DNA from 2 places in the Variovorax sp. 10N432 genome. Region 1 is predicted to be linked to the other one. Evidence: riboswitches for the same ligand, from Rfam matches in the RefSeq annotation. Region 1 holds a riboswitch; the other holds the start of a gene.
What was found. A riboswitch is a leader RNA that binds a small molecule or an ion and turns the genes downstream of it on or off. The one in region 1 is predicted to bind S-adenosylhomocysteine.

Region 1 (9,090 bases):
ATCGCGCAGGAAGACTACAAGATGGCCGAACTGGCGCGCGAGATGAACCTCGAGTCCGCGAAGCTGGCGCGCGCCGCGTGCGACAAGTTCAGCACCCCCGACAAGCCTCGCTTCGTCGCCGGCGCCCTCGGCCCGACGCCCAAGACCGCCAGCATCAGCCCCGACGTCAACGATCCCGGGGCGCGCAACGTCAGCTTCGAAGAGCTGCGGGCTTCCTACTACGAGCAGGTCGAGGCCCTGGTCGAAGGCGGCTCCGACGTGCTGCTGGTCGAGACCATCTTCGACACGCTGAACGCCAAGGCGGCGCTGTTCGCCATCGACGAGTACTTCGAGGCCAGCGGCGAGCGGCTGCCGCTGATCATCAGCGGCACCGTGACCGACGCCTCCGGCCGGATCCTGAGCGGACAGACCGTGACCGCCTTCTGGCACAGCGTGCGCCATGCACGGCCGCTGGCCATCGGCCTGAACTGCGCGCTGGGCGCGGCGTTGATGCGGCCCTACATCCAGGAGCTGGCACGCGTCGCCGACGACACCTTCATCAGCTGCTACCCCAACGCCGGCCTGCCCAACCCGATGAGCGAGACCGGCTTCGACGAGACCCCCGACGTCACCTCGCGCCTGTTGCACGAGTTCGCGGCCGAGGGACTGGTCAACATCGTCGGCGGCTGCTGCGGCACCACGCCGGAGCACATCGCGGCCATCGGCCAGGCGGTGGCACCGCTCGCCGGCCGCAGCCTGCATCGCGCGGCCTTCTACAGCGAAGCCGCTTGAGGCCGCCGCGCCCGGCGCATGTGAAGCCGGGATGAAGAAAGTCTCCAGACGTTCCGCGTGTGCGCGAACACGCGCGCTGCGGCGTTCTCGTTTGAAGGCCGTGGCTGATTGACATCGGGCTGCAGCCCCTTCTACCCTGGACCGCAAAGGAAATCTTCATGAACAACAAGGCAATGCGATGGGCCGGCCTGGCCGCCATCGCCCTGGCGGTGCCGTTGGCCGCCTCGGCCCAGCAGGCATTCACCCGCGGGCCGGTCAACCTGCGTGCCGGTCCCGGCGACAGCTATCCGCTGGTGGCCACCTTGGGGCCGGGGCAGTCGCTGCAGGTGATGGGCTGCACCGCCGGCTACGGCTGGTGCGACGTGGTGCTGCCGGACGGCCTTCGCGGCTGGTCCTATGCGGCCAGTCTCGAATACGCCTACCAGGAGCAGCGCGTCCCGCTGGCGACCTATGGCGCGATCATCGGCGTGCCGCTGGTGACCTTCGCGATCGGCAGCTACTGGTCCAACTACTACCGCGATCGCCCCTGGTACAACCAGCCGCGCTGGTGGGGCGGCCGCCCGCCGCCGCCGCCGGGCCCGGGCTGGCGCCCCCCGCCGCCGCCGGTGCCGGGCTGGCGTCCGAATCCGTGGCCGGGCTATGCGCCGCATCCGCCGGGCTTCCGTCCGCCGTCGGCGCCGGGCTTCGGTCCGCCGCCATCACCCGGTTTCCGGCCGCCGCCGGCACCCGGTTGGCGCCCGCCGCCCGGTGCGCGTCCGCCCGGCTTCCAGACCGGCGGCCGGCCGCCGGGGCAGGGCGGGGGTGACCACGGCCATGGAGGCGGCCGCGGTGGCGACCATGGCGGTGGCGGGGATGGCGGTCGCAATGGCCATGGCGGGGGCCACGGAGGCGGCGGTGGCGGCCACGGAGGTGGAGGTGGAGGTGGAGGTGGAGGTGGAGGTGGAGGTGGCGGTGGTGGCGGCCACGGAGGTGGCCACGGCGGCGGCCATGGTGGAGGCGGCGGAGGCCGCGACCGCTAGCCGGCGCTTTCTTCAGTCCTTCTTGCGGGCGATGAGCGCCACGAAGCGCTGGGCCCCGAGGCCCAGCGGCCGCTCGCGCGACCACACGACATCGACCCACAGGTCGAGCCCGTTCGACAGGTTCTCGAACGGAATCTCGACCAGCGCGCCGGCCGCCACGTGCGGCCGCGCGAAGTTGCGCGGCAGCCAGCCCCAGCCCAGGCCGGCGGTGATCAGGCTCAGCGCGGCCAGCGCGTTGTCGGTGCGCCAGACATGGCGCGCGAAGACGAAACGCGGGTCGCTGGTGGCGAGGTCGCGTCCGGCGACCACGATCTGCCGCGTGGTCGTCAGGTGTTCTTCTCGCAACCGTCCCCCCGCCGCGGCCAGCACCGGATGGTCGGGCGCCATCACGGCCACCATGGTGTCGTTGGCCACTTCCTGGAAACCCTCGCGGCCGTCGAGGCTGGGGCGCTCGAACACCAGGGCCAGCTGCGCCCTGCCGCTGTGCAGCAGCGCCAGCGCATCGGCCTGCGGCGCCGCCAGCACCTCGACCTCCAGCAGCGGGTATTCGGCCGCCAGAGCGGCCAGCGGCCCGCTCCAGGGCGCGGCCAGCAACTCGGGCGCTATGGCCAGCGTCAGTCGGTTCTCCAGCCCCTGGGTCAGCGCCAGCGCCTGGACCTGAAGCTGCTTGAGTTGCGCCGCCAGCAGGCGCGCCTGCGGCTCCAGCGATCGCGCGGCCGCGGTCGGCTGCGGCTCGCGGCCGCTGCGGTCGAACAGGCTGAGGTCGAGCTCGGCTTCGAGACTGGCGATCGCCATGCTGACCGCCGAGGGCACCCGGCCCAGCGCTCGCGCCGCCGCCGAGAAGGAGCCGTGATCGACCACCGCGAGAAACACCGCCACGCTGTCGCTGGAAAAACCCACGGCCGCCCCGATCTATCAATGAACCTGAAAGAAGATGACTTTTTATATCAGGTAAACCAACATAAAGTCCAGCTCAACGCCAACCAACACAGGATCGATTTCATGCAAGGGCTCAAGCGCCGCGTCGTCTATATCAGCCTCTACGAGGGCATCGCCATCGTCGCGGCCAGCGCGGGCCTGGCGCTGATGTCCGGCCAGGGACTGGGCCATTCGGGCGTGCTGGCGGTGATCGCCTCGGTCATCGCCGTGCTCTGGAACCTCTCGTTCAACGCCCTGTTCGAGCGCTGGGAGTCCGGCCAGGCGGTGCGCGGCCGCAGCCTGCGCCGCCGGATCGCCCACGCGATCGGCTTCGAAGGCGGCCTGATCGCCTTCCTGGTGCCGGTGTTCGCCTGGTGGCTCGGCGTCAGTCTCTGGGACGCCCTGGTGATGGACCTCGGCCTGGTGGTTTTCTTCCTGGTCTACACCTTCGTCTTCAACTGGGCCTTCGACGCCGTCTTCGGCTTGCCGGCATCGGCCGCCGGCGCCGCGCAGCCAGCGTAAAATCCGCGGCTCCCAAGGAGCGTTGCAGCGCCGCCGGCCGTCTGGCCGGCCGCGTCAGGCTTGGGCTTCCAGGCACTGGAGTGCAACGACGCTCGCCTGACCCCGTTTCCACAGGTGAGCCCATGCCAATCGATTCTTCCGCGTCCCAGACCCCGCCCCCGATGAAGCTGTCCGGCCTCGAGCCGGTGCAGATCGGCGATGGCGCGCTGTTCGTCAACATCGGCGAGCGCACCAACGTCACCGGCTCGAAGGCCTTCGCCCGCATGATCCTGAACGGCCAGTTCGAGGAAGCGCTGGCGGTGGCGCGCCAGCAGGTCGAGAACGGCGCCCAGGTGATCGACATCAACATGGACGAGGCCATGCTCGACAGCAAGGCCGCGATGGTGCGCTTCCTGAACCTGATCGCCAGCGAGCCCGACATCGCGCGGGTGCCGATCATGGTCGACAGCTCGAAGTGGGACGTGATCGAGGCCGGCCTGCGCTGCATCCAGGGCAAGGGCATCGTCAACTCGATCAGCATGAAAGAGGGCGAGGACCAGTTCCGCCACCAGGCCCGGCTGCTGCGCCGCTACGGCGCGGCGGCGGTCGTGATGGCCTTCGACGAGAAGGGCCAGGCCGACACCTACGAACGCAAGATCGAGATCTGCGAGCGCGCCTACCGCATCCTGGTCGACGAGATCGGCTTCCCGCCCGAGGACATCATCTTCGACCCGAACATCTTCGCGATCGCCACCGGCATCGAGGAGCACAACAACTACGCTGTCGACTTCATCAACGCGGTGCGCTGGATCAAGCAGAACCTGCCCGGCGCCAAGGTGTCGGGCGGGGTGTCGAACGTGAGCTTCAGCTTCCGCGGCAACGACCCGGTGCGCGAGGCCATCCACACCGTCTTCCTGTTTCACGCGATCAAGGCCGGCATGGACATGGGCATCGTCAACGCCGGCATGGTCGGCGTCTACGACGACCTCGAGCCCGAGCTGCGCGAGCGGGTGGAGGACGTGGTGCTCAACCGCCGCCCCGATGCCGGCGAGCGCCTGGTCGAGGTCGCCGAGACCGCCAAGAGCGGCGCCAAGGACGAGAGCAAGAAGCTCGAATGGCGCGGCACGCCCGAGCACCCAGTGCACGTGAACCAGCGGCTGTCGCATGCGATGGTGCACGGCATCACCGACTTCATCGTGGAAGACACGGAAGAGGCCTACCAGCAGATCCTGGCCACCGGCGGGCGTCCGCTGCACGTGATCGAAGGCCCGCTGATGGCCGGCATGAACATCGTCGGCGACCTGTTCGGCCAGGGCAAGATGTTCCTGCCGCAGGTGGTGAAGTCGGCCCGCGTGATGAAGTCCGCGGTGGCGCACCTCATTCCCTACATCGAGGAAGAAAAACGCCAGGACGAGGCCGCCGGCCGCGATGTCCGCACCAAGGGCAAGATCGTCATCGCGACGGTCAAGGGCGACGTCCACGACATCGGCAAGAACATCGTCACGGTCGTGCTCCAGTGCAACAACTTCGAGGTCGTGAACATGGGCGTGATGGTGCCCTGCCACGAGATCCTGGCGCGCGCCAAGGTCGAGGGCGCCGACATCGTCGGCCTCTCGGGCCTGATCACGCCGAGCCTCGAGGAGATGCAGTACGTGGCCGGCGAGATGCAGAAGGACGAGCACTTCCGCATCAAGAAGATTCCGCTCATGATCGGCGGCGCCACCACCAGCCGGGTCCATACGGCCGTGAAGATCGCGCCGCACTACGAAGGCCCGGTGGTCTACGTGCCCGATGCCTCGCGCAGCGTGAGCGTGGCGCAGTCGCTGCTGTCCGACCAGGCGGCGAGCTACATCGACGAGCTCAATGCCGACTACGACAAGGTGCGCCACCAGCACGCCAACAAGAAGCAGGTGACGCTGTGGCCGCTGTCCAAGGCGCGGGCCAACAAGACGCCGGTCGACTGGGCCGGCTATGTGCCGCCGGTGCCGAAGTTCATCGGACGGCGCGTGTTCAAGAACTTCGACCTGACCGAACTCGCCAAGTACATCGACTGGGGGCCCTTCTTCCAGACCTGGGATCTGGCGGGGCCGTTTCCGGCCATCCTCAAGGACGAGGTGGTCGGCACCGAGGCGGTGCGGGTCTATGCCGACGGCCAGCGCATGCTCAAGCGCCTGATCGAAGGCCGCTGGCTCACGGCCAGCGGCGTGATCGGCTTCTGGCCCGCCAACACCGAGCGCGACGACGACATCGTGCTCTACACCGACGAGTCGCGCAGCGAGGCCGCGCTCACCTGGTGGGGCATGCGCCAGCAGGCCGAGAAGCAGGTGATCGACGGCGTGACCCGGCCGAGCCGCTGCCTGGCGGACTTCGTGGCGCCGCGCGAGAGCGGGCTCAGGGACTACGTGGGCATGTTCGCGGTCACCGCGGGCATCGGCATCGAGAAGAAAGAGAAGTACTTCATCGACGACCTCGACGACTACTCGGCGATCATGCTGAAGTCGCTGGCCGACCGGCTGGCCGAGGCCTTCGCCGAGGCGATGCACCACCGCGTGCGGACCGACCTGTGGGGCTACGCGCCCGACGAGACGCTCAGCAACGCCGACATGATCGACGAGAAGTACCGCGGCATCCGGCCCGCGCCCGGCTACCCGGCCTGCCCCGACCACAGCGTCAAGGGCCCGATGTTCGACCTGCTGAACTGCGCCGAGATCGGCATGAGCGTGACCGAAAGCCTCGCGATGATGCCGGCCGCCAGCGTCAGCGGCTTCTACCTGAGCCACCCCGACTCGACCTACTTCAACGTCGGCAAGATCGGCCACGACCAGCTGCAGGACCAGGCAGCGCGCCGCCACCAGAGCGAGGCCGAACTCGAACGCCTGCTGGCGCCGAACCTGTGACACGAAGCGCCGTCGCGAGCACCGCCGGCCAGCGGGAGTTCCTATTCAAAAGCTGATGTTCGGGGCCGCCCACTACGCGGCGATGGCGGTCTTCGCGGTCGCCTGCTGGGGCTTCGGGCGGGCGCTGCTGGCGCGCATCGGCCCGCCGGGGCGGCGCGACGCCGCGCTCGAAGCCGCGATGGCGGCCGCGGCCGGGCTCGGGCTCCATGTCTGCGTCTTCCAGGCGATCGCGATCGCCGGGCTGTTCGGCCGCGGCGCCGTCATCGGCACGGTGGCGCTCGGCCTGCTGGCGGCCGTGCTGCAGTGGCCGGCCTGGCGGCGCGAACGCGGCCCGCGGCTGCCGTCAGAGCCCTTCGGCTTCGTCGAGAAGCTGGCGCTGCTGGCCTTCGTGCTGACGGCGCTGCCGGCCCTGGTCGAACCGCTGGCGCCGCCGGCCGCGTTCGACGAGCTGATGTACCACCTGCCCTATGCGCGCGAAGTGCTGCAGAGCGGGCGGCTCGGCGTCCATGAGTGGCTGCGCTATCCCTGGTTTCCGTACAACTACAACCTGATCCATGCCGGCGCGCTGGCGGTCGGCGACGACGTCCTGCCGCACCTGCTGAGCGCCCTCGCGGGCTGGCTGTCGGTGGCGATGGTCTACCGGCTGGGTGCGCAGCATGCGAGCCGGCTGACCGGGCTGGTCGCGGCCGCGATCTGGCTCGGCATCGGCGACTACGAAAGCGCGCTGATCGACATCGGCGTCGCCCTCTTCGTGCTCGCCGCCTGCACCGCCCTGTGGTGGTGGCGCGAGTCCGACGATCCGGCGCGCGGGGCGCGCTGGCTGGCGCTGGCCGCCTTCTTCCTCGGCGTCGCGGCGGGCTCCAAGTACCAGGCCCTGACGGTGCTGCCGCTGGTGGCCGTGTTCGTGGTCCGGCGCGAGCGCCGGCTCAAGGTCTGGGCCCTGGCGCTGGTGTGCTTCCTGGTCCCCTGCATCTACTGGTATGCGCGCAACGCGGTCATGACGGGCGACCCGTTCAATCCGATCGGCGCGCGCCTGTTCGGCTTCACCAACTGGAACGCGGCCGACTACAAGAACCAGTTCGACGACGTGCGCGCCCATGCCGCGTGGCCGAACGGCTTCCTGTGGGGCGTGCTGTTCGTGCCGTTCGCGCTGGCATGGAAGCGCTCGCCGGCGGTGCGCGCGGCGGCCGTGTTCAGCCTCTACTCGCTGGGCGTCTGGGCTCTGACCTCGCGCTATCCGCGCTACCTGGCCGCCTCGGTGCCGCTGATCGCGCTGGTGTCGGTGGTCGGCTGGCAGGCATTGCTGGCCCGCCTGGCCGACGGGCTGCGCCGCGCGCTGCCGGCGTGGAACGCGCGCGGCCTGCTCGACCGCGCCGGCCGCTGGCTCGGCGTGCTGCTGCTGCTGGTGGGCGTCGGCGGCTCGTTCTACATGACGCGGCGCAGCGTGGCGGCGATCGCGACCACGCCGGCCGAGCGCGCCGCCTTCCTCGACGCCCACGTGCCCGGCTATGCGGTCATGAACTACCTGCGCGAACACGCGACCGGGCGGGTCTACCAGATCGCGCTCAGCGAAGCGATCTACTATGGGCCGGCCCCGGTCTGGGGCGATGCGATCGGGCCCTGGCGCTATGCCGACTTCATCGTGCTGCCGCCGGCCGAATTCGCGCGCAAACTGCGGGGCCTCGGCTTCGAGGCGATCGCGGTCGGCGCCAGCGCCGCGCCGATGCTCGCCGCCCAGCCCGGCTTCCTTGACCATTTCGCCTTGATGTACGAAAAAGCCGGTGCCAAGGCCTACCGCATCCTGCCTGCCAAGAATGACTGAACGTTTCGACTCGCGCCCCCTGCGCATCGCCGCCGTGATCCCGTGCTTCAACGAGGCGCTGGCCATCGCGCAGGTGGTGAGCGAGTTTCAGGCGTCCCTGCCCGAGGCCGAGATCCATGTCTTCGACAACAACTCGACCGACGACACCGCGGCCGTGGCCCGGGCCGCCGGCGCGCGCGTGACGCACGTCCCGCTGCGCGGCAAGGGCAACGTGGCGCGGCGGATGTTCGCGGACGTCGAGGCCGACGTCTACGTGATGGTCGACGGCGACGCCACCTACGACGTCGGCGAGGTGCGGCAGCTGATCGAACTGATGGTCGAAGGCAACCTCGACATGGTGGTCGGCTCGCGGGTCGACGACGGCGCCGACATGCAGACCTACCGGCGCGGCCACCGCTTCGGCAACGCCTTGCTGACCGGCGCGGTGGCGAGCCTCTTCGACGGCCGGATGACCGACATGCTGTCGGGCTATCGCGTCTTCTCGAGGCGCTACGCCAAGTCCTTCCCGGCATTGTCCAGGGGCTTCGAGATCGAAACCGAATTGACAGTCCATGCGCTCGAATTGCGGATGCCCTTCGCCGAGGTCCCGATGCCCTACCGCTCGCGGCCCGAAGGCTCCGAAAGCAAGCTGTCGACCTACCGCGACGGCTGGCGCATCCTCAAGACCATCTGCAAACTGTTCGTGAGCGAGCGGCCGCTGCAGTTCTTCTCCAGTGCCGCGGGCCTGCTGGTGCTGCTGTCGCTGATTCTCGCCGAGCCGCTGGTGTCCACCTACCTGAACACCGGGTTGGTGCCGCGGCAGCCGACCGCGGTGCTGGTCACCGGGATGATGCTGATGGCGATGTTGTCCTTCGTCTGCGGCGTGGTGCTGCACACCGTGACCATCGGCCGGCGCGAGGCCAAGCGGCTGTGCTACCTGGGGATTCCCGGCGTCCGCTCCGCCGCCGGCCGGCCATGAAGCTCGGGCGGGAGTTCCTGTCGTTCGCGGTTGTCGGCGCGATCGGCTTCGTCGTCGACCTCGGCGTGCTCTACGTGGTGGCGCCGGCGTTCGGCTGGTATGGCGGGCGCGTGCTGTCGTTCCTCGCTGCCGCCACCGTCACCTGGGCGCTGAACCGGCGCTTCACCTTCGCCGGGAGGCATTCGGGCGCGTCGATCGGGCGCG
Region 2 (9,090 bases), on a different contig from region 1:
AGAGTGAGGGATTTGCGATGATCTGGATGGCGAGATAGGTTCCCATGAGGCTCGGTGCAGCAACCATCAGCGCTTCTGCCGTGGCGGGCCAACGAGACAGGTAGCGCGCCATTGTCAATCCGCTCAAACGTAGGAGCAGCGTTGTTATTGCCACGGTTGTGATCAGAGACATCTTTTCTTTCTTTTTGAGAGGATCAAAGAAAATGTCATTCCAATCGCGCTGGACAACAGCAGTGCTGCGGCTTGTTGGTCGGTGAAGGCCCACCACGCCAAGGCCATCGCCGTCGCGCCAGCAACCGGCAGGATTTGGTCTGGACGGCGTCGAAATCCCATGGGCAATAGCAACGCCATCGACAATGGAACCAGCGCGTCCATGCCCCAGGAAAACAGGAGCGCCGGCGTCAAACCTGCACCGAAAAAAAAGCCGGCCATACATCCCGATACCCAACCCGCAGTAAGAACTAGCGTATTCGCCAAAGCGAAGTTCACGCTAAGAGTGCCCTTGTGTGCTGCAAGTTGACAGGCTGCCCAACTGCTGTCCGTCAGCATCGATGCTGTGAGCCAACGACGCCATCGAGCAGGGCCTGTCAGGTAAGGCCATAAGGAAGCAGAAAAAAACAAGTGTTTTCCATTGAGTCCGATGGTAAGGGCCACGATTGCACCGACGGTTGCGTCATCTTTGAATTCGAGGACAGCGAGCTGCGCAGTTGCGGCGTTCACGCCAATCGATGCAATGAAAAGCTCCGTCAATTCCCAGCCTGCATTGCGGCTCGCTATGCCGACAATCAGGCCAAAAATTAGCACCTTGGGAAGAAATGGGACCGCTGCTATTGTGCCCTCTGCAAGCCTTCGGCGCGCTGCACCCATCGAAGACTCATAACTCATACCCAGAACAACAATTGATCGGCTGCGACTCCGAAGAATCCGGACAGCGTCAGGCGCTCTCCGGATCCAGCTGCGACGGCGTGTGCCTGTGTCGATCGAAAAATTAAAAGATCACCTTCTGAGGGGGTCACCTTGGTCGAATGAGTGAGATTCGTCACCTTGGCAGGGTCGCGCTCCTTGTAGATGGTAGTCCCACCGCCGGATCGAGGCATCTTCAGATAAACATTCCAAGCGAACTGCTCCTGAAGATTGCTACTGAACTCCAACGACGCGTTTTCGCCAGGAAGCCAGTCGCGATGTATTGGTGTCGATTGGAGAGAGCGGACTGTGCAACTCATCATTGAATTTCCCATATGAGTTGCGATGCTGGATTTTTTTGAAACATGCTCGAGCAGACGGCTCTGACGCGAGAGACTATGTCGACTTCCGAGAGAATCTTGTTCTTGAATATTGGCTCGAAGATGGCCGTGCGTCTGAAGTATTCCGATTGATCATCTTTGAATCGAAAGAAGTTCGGGCCTAGTTTTCCCTTGTTCACGACCTTTCCCCCTTTGTCGTCTCCTTCATAGTACTCCAATCCTATGCGCAGGATGGACTCCACGGTTCGATCTATTTCCTGTGGGCTCAAGAAGTTCTTTGCCTTCACGCCAGCGCAATTCTCATTCGCGAATGCGTGCGAGGAAATTTCCGAAAAATCGCAGACTTCCCATTTTCCTTCTCCGCTGCCAAGCATGCCGCCATCTCCGCACTTTGTGAAAAGATAATCCTATTTCAGAGTGTGGGTGATGGACGGTATATGGAGATACAAGGATCGTTGCGTTTATTGAATCTCTGGTCTTTTACTAAACGTATCGATCAAAATTAGAAAATTAGTTCGCGTTTGGCGCGCCCGGTTTTTCGTTGCGGCGGGTGTGTTCAGGAAGATTCAAGGAGGAGTTGCAATCTGACAGCGTCGCGAATGATGATCTGTCGTGGGCGCGTTTCGATGAGGCCTTGATGGGAGAGCGACTTCAACGCTCTCGTGACGGTGACCCGAGTCAACGCGGTCATGGAGGCGATCTGCTCGTGCGTGAGGTTGACAGCGCAAGGACCGCATTGATTGTTCGATTGAGAGGAGGACAGCCGGGCGAGGCGGGCCAAGAGTTCGATGATGCGAGGGATCGGTCTGGTGTTGGCCAGATTCGAAAGCTTGCTGACAACCATGCGATTCTTGAACCCAAGCAACTTGATGATGGAGTTCGCTAGCTCAGCATTCCGTTTGAACTCCTGCGTTGCTTCAAGCGGAAGGTATCGACTGACGATCGCTGGCGTGACCGTTCGCACGGTGGTTGGCCTTGGTTGGTCTGCGAAGGCCGGCCCTTCACCGAAAATTGCGCCGGGGCCGAATATCTCCAATATGAAATCAAATCCATTGTCGCGCTGGATAGTAGAGTGAACGACACCTGATCGCAGCAGATAAAAGTATGGATGCGCCACACCTTCGGCGTAGAGGGTTTCGCCTGGAACCAGTCGGCACACCTCGCCGAAATCCGTCGCCTCCAGCCATGGCGCGGACAGGGAGACGGACGCATCCCAACTGGCATACGAAAAAGGACGCTGTGAACTCGCTGGCATTCCTGGATTCTGCCTAGATCGAAGTGACAAACGCTGCGGGCAGCCCGGCTGCTCGGCGACGCGCTAAAATCCCCCGTTCCGAGGAGCGTTGCAGCGCCGTCAGGCGTGAGGCTCGGACCATCATCGCAACCACGCTCACCCGCTGTTCTCGCGGTGAGTCCGTTCCCCGAATGCAGTGGCCACTGTCAAACCCGCTTTGGAGCCCACAATGAGCGCTGTTCTCAAAACCACCCCCGTCTCGACCGCCGACCAGGCGATCGCCGACCTGTCCCTGGCCGCCTGGGGCCGCAAGGAAATCCGCATCGCCGAAACCGAGATGCCCGGCCTGATGGCGATCCGCGAGGAATTCGCCAAGGGCCAGGCGCTCAAGGGCGCGCGCATCACCGGCTCGCTGCACATGACGATCCAGACCGCCGTGCTGATCGAGACGCTGCAGGCCCTCGGTGCCACCGTGCGCTGGGCCTCGTGCAACATCTTCTCGACCCAGGACCACGCCGCCGCCGCCATCGCCGCCGCCGGCACGCCGGTGTTCGCGATCAAGGGCGAGTCGCTGACCGACTACTGGGACTACACCCACGCCATCTTCGAATTCGGCCCCAAGGGCTCGAAGGACGAAGGCCCGAACATGATCCTCGACGACGGCGGCGACGCCACCATGCTGATGCACCTGGGCCAGAAGGCCGAGAAGGACCTCGGCGTGCTGGCCAACCCGACCAGCGAAGAAGAACGCATCCTGTTCGCCGCGATCAAGGCCAAGCTGGCGGTCGACCCCACCTGGTACACCCGCAAGTCGGCCCAGATCATCGGCGTGACCGAAGAAACCACCACCGGCGTGCACCGCCTGAACGAGATGTCGGCCAAGGGCACGCTGCAGTTCCGCGCCATCAACGTCAACGACTCGGTCACCAAGAGCAAGTTCGACAACCTCTATGGCTGCCGCGAATCGCTGGTCGACGGCATCAAGCGCGCCACCGACGTGATGATCGCCGGCAAGGTCGCCTGCGTGGCCGGCTACGGCGACGTCGGCAAGGGCTCGGCCCAGGCCCTGCGCGCCCTCAGCGCCCAGGTCTGGGTGACCGAGATCGACCCGATCAACGCCCTGCAGGCTGCGATGGAAGGCTACAAGGTCGTGACCATGGAATACGCCGCCGACAAGGCCGACATCTTCGTCACCACCACCGGCAACCGCGACGTGATCCGCCACGAGCACATGGCCGCCATGAAGGACCAGGCGATCGTCTGCAACATCGGCCACTTCGACAACGAGATCGACGTCGCCTCGATCGAGAAGTACGAGTGGGAAGAGATCAAGCCGCAGGTCGACCACATCACCTTCCCCGACGGCAAGAAGATCATCCTGCTGGCCAAGGGCCGCCTCGTGAACCTGGGCTGCGGCACCGGCCACCCGAGCTTCGTGATGTCGTCCTCGTTCGCCAACCAGACCATCGCCCAGATCGAGCTTTTCACCAAGCCCGACGCCTACCAGGCCGGCAAGGTCTACGTGCTGCCCAAGCACCTCGACGAGAAGGTCGCGCGCCTGCACCTGAAGAAGGTCGGCGCCATGCTGACCACGCTGACCGACACCCAGGCGGCCTACATCGGCGTCGACAAGAACGGTCCGTACAAGCCGGACACCTACCGTTACTGAATATGGCCCCCACGCTCCTCACTTTGTGTGTCGCTGCCCCCCGAGGGGGCCGCAGGCCGCCTTGGGGCGGCCCGGCGCCGGCCTGAGGCTCACGCCTTGCGTGCCGATCAGTTGCTCGTCGAACGCGGCCTGGCCGCTTCGCGTTCGCAGGCGGTTCGCCTGATCGCCGGCGGCTTGCGCTGGCGTGATGGCGCCGACTGGCGCGTCGTGGGCAAGAACCGCGACGAAATCCCCGAAGCGGCCGAGCTCGAACTGCTCGACGCCGCCGAGGCCCGCTACGTGTCGCGCGGCGGCCTCAAGCTGGAGGGCGCGCTGGCCGCCACCGGCATCGACCCGACGGGCCGGCGTTGTCTCGACGTCGGCCAGTCGACCGGCGGCTTCACCGACTGCCTGCTGCAGCGCGGTGCTGCGCATGTGGTCGGCGTCGACGTCGGCCATGGTCAGCTGCATGCCCGCATCCGCGACGATGCGCGCGTGACCGCGGTCGAGGGCGTCAATGCGCGCACCCTGACGGCCGAGGCCTGGGCCACCGAATCCGAGGACGACGAGGACGACGAGGCGCCGGTCGGCGACAGCTTCGGTCTGATCGTCGGCGACCTGTCCTTCATCTCGCAGACGCTGGTGCTGCCCGCGCTGGTGCCGCTGCTGGCGCCCGGCGGCGACCTGCTGATGCTGGTCAAGCCGCAGTTCGAGCTGCAGCCGGGCCAGGTCGGCAAGGGCGGCATCGTGCGCGACCCGGCGCTCTACGCGCTGGTCGAGCAACGCCTGCGCGACAGCTGCGCGGCGCTCGGGCTGCGCGTCGTGCGCTGGCTCGACAGCCCGATCGAGGGTGGCGACGGCAACCGCGAATTCTTCATCCATGCTGTTCCTGCGGACGGCCAACCAGGAGCCGGCCGTGCGCCTTCCGCTGAGCTTTGAGTTTTTTCCGACCAAGACGCCCGAGGGCGCGGTCAAGCTGCGCGCGGTGCGCCAGCAGCTCTACGCGCAGTCGCCCGAGTTCTGCTCCGTGACCTACGGCGCCGGTGGCTCGACCCACGACGGCACCTTCGGCGCGGTGCGCGAGATCCTCGCCGAAGGCGTGGCCGCGGCCTGCCACTTCTCCTGCATCGGCGCGACCAAGGCGACGGTGCGCGAGCAGTTGGGCGAACTCAAGGCGATGGGCGTCAAGCGCCTGGTCGCGCTGCGCGGCGACCTGCCGAGCGGCTATGGCGTGGGCGGCGAGTTCCTCTATGCGAGCGACCTGGTGGCCTTCATCCGCGCGGAGACCGGCCGCGATTTCCACATCGAGGTGGCCTGCTATCCCGAGGTGCATCCGCAGGCCCGTTCGCCCGAAGCCGACCTGCAGGCCTTCGCGGCCAAGGTGCGCGCGGGCGCCGACTCGGCCATCACGCAGTACTTCTTCAGCCCCGAGGCCTACTGGCGCTTCGTCGACGACGCGCGTGCCCTGGGGCTCGACACGCCGATCGTGCCGGGCATCATGCCGATCACCAGCTCGACCCAGCTGATGCGCTTCTCGGACGCCTGCGGCGCCGAGATCCCGCGCTGGATCCGGCTGCGGCTGCAGGGCTTCGGCGACGACACGGCGTCGATCAAGGCCTTCGGCCTCGACGTCGTCGCGGCCCTGTGCGAGCGGCTGTGCGCCGCTGGCGCGCCGGCGCTGCATTTCTACACGATGAACCAGTCGGTGGCCACGCTCGGCGTGCTGCAGCGGCTGGGTTGGGCCGAATGAGTTTGAGCCGCCGCATCGCGACGCTGTCGATGGCGTTGCTTGCGGCCGGGCTTGCGGCCTGTTCCCTGCAGCCCACCGCGCCGGGCGATGAGGCCGGCGGTGCAACGTTCCGACTGCGGCCGCTGGCCAGGCAGCCGGCCTTGCCGCCCGGCGCTCCGCCGCGCTCCGCGGTGCCGTCGGTGCGCTACGACCTGGCGGTGTCGGGCGCGGGCGAGCTCGGGCCCGACGACGGCATCCCGGGCGACGAGGGCGGGCGCGAGATCTTCGAGCGCGGCGGCGCGTCCTGGTACGGCATCCAGTTCCACCAGCGCAAGACCGCCAGCGGCGAGCGCTTCGACATGACGGCCTTCACGGCGGCGCACCGGACGCTGCCGTTCAACACCCGCGTCTGCGTCCGCAGCCTGGTCAACGGGCGCGAGGTGCTGGTGCGCGTCAACGACCGCGGCCCCTACGCCTCGGGCCGCATCATCGACCTCAGCCGGGCCGCGGCGGAAGAAATCGGGATGCTCGGCATGGGCATCAAGACGGTGGCGCTGTCGATCGCCGACAAGGACACCGACCGCTGCGGCGGCAAGGAAGTCGGCGCGGTCGAGACGCCGGCCCAGGCGGCGCCGGAGCCGGCGCCGAAGCCGGCGCGGAAGCTCCTGCCGCTTCGCAAGCGGCGCTGACGCAAGCCGCCGCTAGCCGCCGCTGTCGAGCGAGAAAGTGGCGTTGCGGTCCTGTGCCAGCCGCTCGGCCATCTGCGGCAGGGCCGCCGCCAGCAGCGGCTTCAGCGTGTAGGGCGGATTGATCAGGAACATGCCGCTGGCGGGCAGGCCCGGCCGGTGCGTGGCGCCGGTCGCATCGGTCGTGATCTTGCTCGACTTGACGGTCAGCGTGGCATGCAGCCAGGACTTGCCGGCCTTGGTGGCCATCGTCTTGAGCCGGCGCGGCAGGTCGTGCGCTTCCGGCCGCGGAATGATCGGATACCAGACGGCATAAGTGCCGGTGGCAAAGCGCTTGAGCGCCTCGCCCACGAAGTCGAGCACCCGGGCGTAGTCGCTCTTGATCTCGTAGCTGGGGTCGCAGAGCACCAGTGCCCGCCGCGAGGGCGGCGGCAGGAACTTGGTGGCACTGCCGAAGCCGTCGTCGCGCAGCACGGTGATCTGGCGGCCGGCCTCGAGTTGGGCGATGTTGGCGTCGAGCGTCCGGGCATCGGTCGGGTGCAGCTCGAACAGCTTGAGCTTGTCGTGCTCGCGCAGCAGGTGATGGACGATGAACGGCGATCCCGGGTAGATCTTGGCGCCGCCCTTGGGATTGAAGTCGCCCACCACCTCGAGGTAGCGGGCGAGGGCGTCGGCCAGCGGGGCGTCGGGTACGGCCTTGGCGCCCTTCGGGGGCGCCGGCTTGGCGCCGCCGCCGACCAGCCGCAGCACGCCGTCGGCGGCCTCGCCGCTGGTGCCGGCGTAGTCGCCGTCGAGCCGGTAGAGGCCGGCGCCGGCGTGGGTGTCGACCACCGTGAGGGCGGTGTCTTTCTCGAGCAGGTGTTCGAGCGTGGCAATCAGCACCGTGTGCTTGAGCACGTCGGCGTGGTTGCCGGCATGGAAGGCGTGGCGGTAACTGAACATGAGGAATAGTGCCTGGAAGATGAACGGGACGACGCTAGACTCTCGCGCCGTAACATTAAATTACAAGGATCGAGGATGCGAGGAGCTGGATGGCGATTCTGGGGCCTGTGCGCATGCGCGGGCGTCCTCTCTATTTTGACCGGCTGTGCGTCGGTCACGCACGGTACCACCCAGTCGGTCAAGGTCGAGACCCTGACGTCCGACGGCAAGGCCATCGAGGGCGCCGAGTGCCGGCTGTCGAACGACAAGGGCGATGCACTCATGCAGTCCGGCCAGAGCGTGCTGGTGCGGCGTTCCGGCGCCAACCTGAAGGTCGAATGCACCCAGGCCGGGCTGCCGCCGGCGACCGGCCAGGCGGTATCGCGCGTCAACGCCGGGATGGTCGGCAACATCGTGGTCGGCGGCGTGATCGGCGCCGCGATCGATGTCGGCAGCGGCGCCGGCTACAACTATCCGAGCTGGATGCAACTCGTGTTCGGCGAGGAGCGAAGCTACGACCGCAGCGTGCAGCAGGGCGACCAGCCGGTCGCCGGCGTGGCGCTGGGCGTCACGCGGATGGCTGCATCGGTGCCTGTTGCTGCCGCGCCGCCGAAGGTCGCGGTGGCCGAAGTCGTGGCGCCGGCCCCCACGGCACCCCCGCCGGCCCCCGTGGTCGCGGCAGTCGCGCCGCCGCCCGATCCGACGCCCGCGGCGGCGCCGAAGCCGGTCTCACGCGTGTCGCTCGACGATCTCGGCGCCTTGCTGCCGGCCCGGAAGTGAGCCGCGCCATGACCCCCGCAAGCATCGGCCGCACGGCGGCCTTTCTCGCCGCCGCCTGCGCCGCCTCCGGCGCCTTCGCGCTCGAGCCCGACGTGCTGTTCGCGCGGGTGTCGCCTGCAGTCTGGACCGTCCGCACCCTCGACGCGCAGGAGCGTCCGCTGCGCACCGGCAGCGCCGTGGTGATCGCACCGGGCCGCCTGGTGACGGCCTGCCACGTGCTCGCGAAGGCCGCCAGTTTCGTGATCCGGCAGGACAACGTGACTTACGGCGCGACGCTCGAACACCCGGACGTCGAACGCGACCTGTGCCAGATCAGGGTCGCCAATTTCAATGCCGCGCCGGTGCCGCTGGCGCCGGCCGGGGCGGCGCGGGTGGGCCAGAAGGCCTACCTGGTCGGCAGTCCGCGCGGCGTCGAGAACACACTGGGCGAGACCATGCTCACCGGCCTGCGCGGCGAGGACGGCGACGACCGGCAGCTGCAGCTGGCCGCGGTGCTCGCCGCGGGAGCTAGCGGCGGCGGCCTGTTCGACGCCGAGGGCCGCCTGCTGGGCATCACCAGCGCCGCCGGCCGCGACCCTGGCGCGCCCGGTTTCGCCGTTCCCGCCGATTTCGTGCCCGAGATTCCGGCCCGTGCCCAGGCCGCGCTGGCCCAGCGGCCGCGGGGGGACGTCCGAACCGCCGCGGCCGGCGCCGCGCCGGCGAGCGCCCTCACGGCGCCGCTGCGGCCCGGCGACGGGCTCGAATTCCAGCGCGTCGACCGCCTGACCGGCAACCGGTCGACCGTGGTCTACCGGGTCGATCGCGTCACGGGCGACGAGGTGATCTTCAACATGGGCGGGCGGGTCGAG

Region 2: another riboswitch for S-adenosylhomocysteine. It lies ahead of ahcY (adenosylhomocysteinase); the one in region 1 lies ahead of metH (methionine synthase).

Annotation. Positions count from the first base shown of each region.
Region 1 covers NZ_JBFTHX010000002.1:243,402-252,491, forward strand. Annotated here, with positions in the region: gene AC1DF3_RS03400 (homocysteine S-methyltransferase family protein) at 1-771, shown strand, start outside; gene AC1DF3_RS03405 (SH3 domain-containing protein) at 930-1,790, shown strand; gene AC1DF3_RS03410 (LysR family transcriptional regulator) at 1,803-2,690, opposite strand; gene AC1DF3_RS03415 (PACE efflux transporter) at 2,793-3,230, shown strand; S-adenosyl-L-homocysteine riboswitch at 3,239-3,331, shown strand; gene metH (methionine synthase) at 3,353-6,106, shown strand; gene AC1DF3_RS03425 (phospholipid carrier-dependent glycosyltransferase) at 6,162-7,928, shown strand; gene AC1DF3_RS03430 (glycosyltransferase family 2 protein) at 7,921-8,886, shown strand; gene AC1DF3_RS03435 (GtrA family protein) at 8,883-9,090, shown strand, end outside.
Region 2 covers NZ_JBFTHX010000014.1:79,657-88,746, forward strand. Annotated here, with positions in the region: gene AC1DF3_RS17835 (hypothetical protein) at 1-172, opposite strand, end outside; gene AC1DF3_RS17840 (AzlC family ABC transporter permease) at 163-867, opposite strand; gene AC1DF3_RS17845 (2OG-Fe(II) oxygenase) at 882-1,238, opposite strand; gene AC1DF3_RS17850 (hypothetical protein) at 1,223-1,618, opposite strand; gene AC1DF3_RS17855 (Crp/Fnr family transcriptional regulator) at 1,801-2,499, opposite strand; S-adenosyl-L-homocysteine riboswitch at 2,574-2,643, shown strand; gene ahcY (adenosylhomocysteinase) at 2,708-4,147, shown strand; gene AC1DF3_RS17865 (TlyA family RNA methyltransferase) at 4,244-5,065, shown strand; gene metF (methylenetetrahydrofolate reductase [NAD(P)H]) at 5,043-5,876, shown strand; gene AC1DF3_RS17875 (septal ring lytic transglycosylase RlpA family protein) at 5,873-6,544, shown strand; gene AC1DF3_RS17880 (23S rRNA (adenine(2030)-N(6))-methyltransferase RlmJ) at 6,557-7,483, opposite strand; gene AC1DF3_RS17885 (hypothetical protein) at 7,619-8,242, shown strand; gene AC1DF3_RS17890 (S1 family peptidase) at 8,251-9,090, shown strand, end outside.